Regions from separate parts of the Vibrio sp. nBUS_14 genome, predicted to be linked through region 2. Evidence: riboswitches for the same ligand, from Rfam matches in the RefSeq annotation. Region 2 holds a riboswitch; the other holds the start of a gene.
What was found. A riboswitch is a leader RNA that binds a small molecule or an ion and turns the genes downstream of it on or off. The one in region 2 is predicted to bind lysine.

Region 1: another riboswitch for lysine. It lies ahead of lysC (lysine-sensitive aspartokinase 3); the one in region 2 lies ahead of ACMAZD_RS06540 (Na+/H+ antiporter NhaC family protein).

What each region holds. Positions count from the first base shown of each region.
Region 1 is NZ_CP179206.1:439,287-442,709, forward strand. It holds gene metH (methionine synthase) at 1-509, shown strand, start outside; gene lysC (lysine-sensitive aspartokinase 3) at 626-1,993, opposite strand; lysine riboswitch at 2,103-2,280, opposite strand; gene ACMAZD_RS02145 (pyridoxal-phosphate-dependent aminotransferase family protein) at 2,456-3,423, shown strand, end outside.
Region 2 is NZ_CP179206.1:1,394,402-1,397,824, reverse strand. It holds gene ACMAZD_RS06540 (Na+/H+ antiporter NhaC family protein) at 1-1,401, opposite strand, end outside; lysine riboswitch at 1,514-1,691, opposite strand; gene ACMAZD_RS06535 (H-NS family histone-like protein) at 2,056-2,466, shown strand; gene ACMAZD_RS06530 (inosine/guanosine kinase) at 2,638-3,423, opposite strand, start outside.

The sequences.
Region 1 (3,423 bases), 960 kb from region 2:
CGGACTGGATTGGTGGCTTTGCGGTGACCGGTGGTATCGGTGAGCGAGAGCTTGCTGACGAATACAAAGCCAACGGTGATGACTACAACGCAATTATGATTCAGGCGGTTGCTGACCGATTGGCTGAAGCGTTCGCTGAATACCTGCATAAAGAAGTGAGAAAGGATATTTGGGGTTACTCGCCGGATGAGGACTTGTCTAATGACGATTTGATTCGCGAGAAGTACCAAGGTATTCGTCCTGCTCCGGGTTACCCAGCCTGTCCTGAACATACTGAAAAAGGTACGTTGTGGGAGTTGATGGAGGTTGAAAAAGCAATCGACATGTCACTAACTACGAGTTACGCAATGTGGCCAGGTGCCTCCGTGTCTGGTATGTACTTCTCACATCCTGATGCCCGATACTTTGCGATTGCACAGATTCAACAAGATCAAGTGGACAGCTATGCTGATCGTAAAGGTTGGGATATGTTGGAAGCTGAGAAGTGGTTAGGTCCAAACATTAACTAGCTTTTAGGCGATGACGAATTTTGATTCGTAAAGTAAAAAAGAGAAAGGGTTGCTTAATAGCAACCCTTTTTGTATTTGTAGTTTGGTGATTTTAAACTAATCTATCAACCGTCTTTTTATTCAAAGAGCTCTTGATGAAGTTTTTGAATCGCCAACTTAGACACCGATTCATCTAGCAAGAAGCATAGGTTGTGTGGGCTTGCGCCGTAACAAATCATGCGTAGGTTGAAGTCTTCAAGCGTGCCGAATACCTGCTTTGCATAGCCTTTGCTTTCACTCATGTTATTACCAATAAGAGCAACAAGGCATAGGTCGTGTTCAATATCCACGGAACACAGTTCTTCAAGCTCAATGCGAGCGGCTTCAGGTAACTCGGGGGCACCACCAGAGGTATCCGTTTGATCGAGGGTCAGTGAGACACTGATCTCTGAGGTAGTAATTAGATCGACAGATATCTTATGTTTAGCCAGGATCTCGAATACCTTCGCCAAAAAGCCATAAGCATGGAACATATTGGCGCTGCGAAGCGTAACCATGGTTTGATTACAGCGCAGGGCAAGCGCTCTGAATAAAGGAGAGCTTTCAACCTGTTGACGAATCCATGTTCCACCGAGCTCTGGTGCTTTTGATGAGCCGACAAAGACAGGGATTTGATGGCGTAGTGCAGGAACTAGAGTCGATGGGTGTAATATCTTCGCGCCAAAATTTGCCATCTCAGATGCTTCACTGAAGCTGATCTCTGGGATAGGAGATGCCTTAGGGGCAATTCGTGGATCTGTGGTGTAGATGCCAGGAACATCAGTCCAGATTTCTAAACCAATCGCTTGTACCGACTCAGCAATCAGTGCGGCTGAATAATCACTGCCGCCACGACCTAACGTAGTGGTATTACCCTCGTTATCGGCACCGATAAAACCTTGGGTAACGACAACTTGTTCTTCGCAAAGTGGAATCAGTTTCTGCTGTGCAAGGGCTGCAATATCTTCCAGTTGTGGTTCTGCTTTACCGAAGTCATCACTAGTGCGCATCACTTCTCTGATGTCAAAGCGAACAGCGGGAGTGCCACGTTCGCGAATGATTTGAGCGAGGATATGTGTCGACATCAGTTCGCCACATGCGACAAGGTGGTCAGTCAGCTTTGTGCTTACTTGGAACGATGCCGCTTCGGCTGCACTCGTAATATCATCGAGAATGCTATGAATCTCTTTGTCGATACTGTTCGGATCGGCTAACTGAGCAAGAATCGTATTATGAATGTCGGTTAACTGTGTGACTAGTTCTTGGCGACGAGTTTTATCTTGAACACCATTCGCGAGTTCAACAAGTAGGTTAGTGACGCCTGAGCACGCGCTGCTCACGACCAGTTTAGTATTCGAGTTATTTTCAATAATGGCAGCACAACGGCTCATTGCTTCAAAGTTGGCAACACTTGTTCCACCAAACTTAGCGACATTAAAAGAACCAGCTACATTAGATGCACTCACGATATATCTCCCACGACTTCCTAAAATAAAATTACGGTTGGGTAATCCAACGTCCGATGTTTTTCGAAGAGAGTATTTAGAGCAAAAAGAGAGGAATTATTAGAATAGTAACCTCAGAAGCTCCTCACCATATAGAAATGGCGACAGTTGTCGGGATTCAGCCCGCTCAACCGATAATAAAGGTCCTGCATCCTTTTATTATCTCGGCACTGCTCCCCCTTAATGTTTTGTATTGGAAATGCGGTTCCACAAAACATCTGCCTGGGCAGTGCTCCTCTTCTGCTAGATAGCCATTTCATTGAACGTGTTTGCGGTAACAATGTCAATCCGTAACTGGAGATATTTAAAAATAATTTTAACAATTATGTGACACTGGTGTGACCTCAATTCTTATGGCTAATTGCTGAGATAATCAATTTGCTTTAGGGTGGATTGTTCACAATATTAACGTAAGGGATGTACATGTCTAACTTAACACTCACTACTGCTATCGATAGCTTTTATCCACCGCACCGAACGTTAATGGGACCGGGGCCTTCAGACATTTCGCCTCAAGTTCTACAGGCCTTGAGCCGTCCAACCATTGGTCATCTCGACCCGTTATTTATCGCGATGATGGATGAACTGAAACAACTTCTTAAGTATGCATTCCAAACAGAGAATGAATTTACGATTGCTGTTTCTGCTCCAGGCAGTGCGGGTATGGAAACCTGTTTTGTTAACTTGATTGAGCCTGGCGAGAAGGTGATTGTTTGTCGCAACGGTGTTTTTGGTGAACGTATGCGAGAGAATGTTGTGCGTTGTGGTGGTGAAGCGATCCTTGTTGACGACGAGTGGGGCAACCCCGTTTCTGTTGAAAAGGTAGAAAAGGCATTGGCAGAAAACCCTGATGCTGTTGCTGTCGCATTTGTCCATGCAGAGACGTCTACTGGAGCGTTATCGGATGCTCAAGCTATTTCCTCAGTGGCTCGTCAGTTTGATGCATTATCGATTGTGGATGCGGTGACATCATTAGGTGGTGTGCCATTGTTGGTTGATGAGTGGCAACTCGATGCGGTTTATTCAGGCAGTCAAAAGTGTCTATCTTGCGTTCCTGGACTGTCTCCAGTGACTTTCTCTCAACGTGCGGTAGAGAAGATGAAGGCGCGTCAATCACCAGTACAAAGCTGGTTCCTAGATCAGAGCTTGGTATTAGGTTATTGGAGTGGAGAAGGTAAGCGTAGTTATCACCACACGGCGCCCGTGAACAGCTTATATGCTCTGCATGAGTCGTTGGTTTTATTGAAAAATGAAGGACTAGACAACGCGTGGTCACGTCACCATGCGATGCACCAAGAGCTTAAAGAAGGCGTAGAAGCACTAGGATTAAAGTTTGTGGTTGACGAAGAGAGTCGTCTTCCGCAGCTCAATGCGCTTTATTTTCCTGAAGG
Region 2 (3,423 bases):
GTTACAACGAGCACCAGTAGAAGACAGAATCGTGGTGTCAGAAATTGGAGAACAGTGGTCACCAAATACTGAACCAGCCAGAACCGCACTTAGCATAGGTAGAATAAGCGCGATGTCAGAAGCTGCAGCCATGTCACCTGCGATAGGAAGCATAATGCCGAACGTACCCCAAGATGTACCTGTCGAGAATGCCATTAGGCCAGCAAGAAGGAACAAGATAACTGGAAGCCAGTGGTAATCAATGTTACCAGTCGCTAGAGATGATAGGTACGAACCTGTCCCCATATCACCGATAACAGAACCGATTGTCCATGCAAACACAAGGATAAGGATAGCGCCAAACATTGAGCTTGCACCGATCCACATTGTTCTTGCGATATCAGCCATTGGTAGCTTTTGCTTGAATACTGTCGCTAGCGCAACAAGCAGACCTAGAATGCCACCGTAAACAAGAGACTTGCCTACATCTGTATTTTCGAAAGCACCAAGCAGGTTGAATGCTTGACCGTCAACAGCCAGAGCTTGGCCACCCGTGTAAAGCATTGCAACAACTGTTGCTACGATTAGCGATACGATCGGCATAACAAGATCAGAGACAGAACCGTTTTCGCTCTCTTCAATGTCTAGCTCTTCATTCAGGTCATGAGCTTGCTTTTGATCGTTGTCACCATCAAAGCCACGGCCTTGTGATGCTTCAATCTCATGCTCACGCATTTTACCAACGTCTAGACCAAACCACGCTACCGCAAATACCATAAGTAGTGCAAATACAGCGTAAAAGTTCATTGGGATAAGACGAACGTAAGCACCCAATGCAGAATACTCTGTCACACCGTGTGTTACTAAGATGCCACCAATGATAGTAATGATGTAAGCACCCCAGCTAGAAGCTGGCATGATCACACACATAGGAGCAGCAGTAGAATCTAGGATATAAGCAAGCTTAGCGCGAGATACATAGAAGCGGTCTGTTACAGGGCGAGAGATAGCACCTACCGCTAAGCTGTTGAAGTAATCATCAACAAAGATGAATACGCCTAAGAAGGCAGCAAGTAGTTTTGAACCACGTTTGCTCTTCACACGAGACTGTGCCCATTCAGCGAATGCGCGAGTACCGCCAGAAAGTGTTAATAGAGCGGTCATCATTCCAAGGATAAGTAGGAATGCGATAATGCTCATGTTCCAAGTGTTGATACCACCATCTTCGATGAAAACACCAGATGCTTTAGTAAACACGTAGCTAGCTGCGTTACCTACTGAATAATCAGCAAGTAGAATCGCACCCATGACGATGCCGACACCCAAAGAAACCAATACACGACGGGTAACAATAGCAAGACTCAATGCTACCAAAGGAGGAAGCAGCGATAAAGGCGATGTTGCAAAATCTATTAAATTCATGATCTTCAAAAACCAGTTTTTTATTTGGCTAGAGATCTACTGCAGACAAACTTGATACGTCTTATCAAGCTCATGTTGAACTAAGCGAAAGGGAAGTGAACACTTCACCCAACCCTACAGTAGCGCTCCATAGTTTAAAATTAAGACTATGGCAGTGTTGTACCTATTGAGCACAACCCCAGCAAATTGCTTAGATATACAATTTACTTCGGCAATTAGACCTTTCATTCCCGTTCATTGGCATCACCCCAACGAAAACTACTTTTTATAATTGCACCTCTACGTGCGATAATATTATTAACCGTGTAAACAAGAGTTTATCAACAAATTAACCAAAGTATCGCATCAGGTAGCCGCAATTGTACTCATCAAGAGCAACAATGCAACATATCATTCCGAGAAAAATAGCTTTTTGTTAATGAACTAATCAATACAAAAATAGTCCACAGAAAGCAATTACTCTACCAGTCACATATCGATTTTTAAGAGATTCTTAATAATTATTATAAATTCATCAAAAGTGAGCCGTTTCTTTTTCAACTATTCATCTCACTTTTATATTTAAATAACCAATACGAGAAATACTATTTGTTTTATTCCTAGGCTCTGTTTATTATTAGGAGGATTATTTAGTTTACCTTGATGGAAAATATCATGTCTGAATTAACAAAAACTTTATTGAATATCCGTAGCCTTCGCGCATTCTCACGTGAATTAACTCTTGAGCAACTTGAAGAAGCGCTAGACAAGCTAACTATTGTTGTACAAGAGCGTCAAGAGTCTGAAGCAGAAGAACAAGCTGCTAAAGCTGAGCAAGAAGCTAAGCTTTCTGCTATTGCTGAACAAATTGCAAAAGACGGCATCGATGTTGCTGATCTTATTGCTGCGCTTTCTGGTGAAGCAAAAACAAAAACAGCAAAAGCTAAACGTGCTCCTCGTCCAGCTAAATACAAATATGTAGATGGCAATGGCGATGAGAAAACTTGGACAGGTCAAGGTCGTACGCCTTCAGCTATCCAAGAACAACTAGATGCTGGTAAATCTCTAGAAGAATTTGCTATCTAAACATTTAGTTTACTTAGTGAGTAATCAATTACACGCTAAGCAATAGAATTAATATTAAAGTCGACTAAAGTATTATTTACGGCTTCAATATGTTCAGAAAAAAAAAGGCTCCTTTCGGAGCCTTTTTTATATTTCACTATTAGAAATATAAATGAAAACGATAAAAATATCTTATCTTTCCCAGTATGCTTCTTCTAGGCTGTCTTCTCTTTCAGGAAGGCCGCGAGACAAACGTGGAGAGTGCTGAACCAACACTTCATAACTTGCACGGTTTGAGTATTTACAAACTTGAGAGAAAGATGAATACGTTAAGAATGCATGTTGATGCTTGCTAGAGTTCGGCACATTTTCTTTATGATATTTATTTGCTGCCATATCATGTAATAAAGCCGACAACGCCGCATCCCCTGCACCATTGGTATTTTTGATCTTTTCTGGACCGCCCATGTAAGGTGCGATATGCGAGTAGATTTTCGTTGGGTTGTCACATAACTCTTTATGGGCAGGACGGCTAAATTCATAACGGTTAAATTCAGCAATCGAGCCTGGTAACAACGGCAATGACGTTTCACGCTTCACAGCGTCTTCAGTGTAACCCGCCATAAACAAGCCAACAGGGCCTGCTGTACACAGAACTAAGTCTACCCACTCTAATGCTTTGTCTGAAGCAGCAAGAGGGTCGCTTTCACCTGTTAAGGCTTCTGCTTCGTCTTCATTCATTGCAACAACGGTTACGTGCTGTTGAAGGAAATCTTTCCAAAACTCTGGATCATCTTGAATCACGAATTTAGTACCAAGTGTTAAAACAACAGGCACATCGTATTTCTTCGCATATTCAATCGCTTTCATTGTTGCTTCAGGCATAGGGTCACCTGGTTTACAACGAACTAAATACGCCGTTAATACTAAAGCAGAAGCATTTTGGAAAATTATCTCAGGGATGCTTTCTGGTTTTAA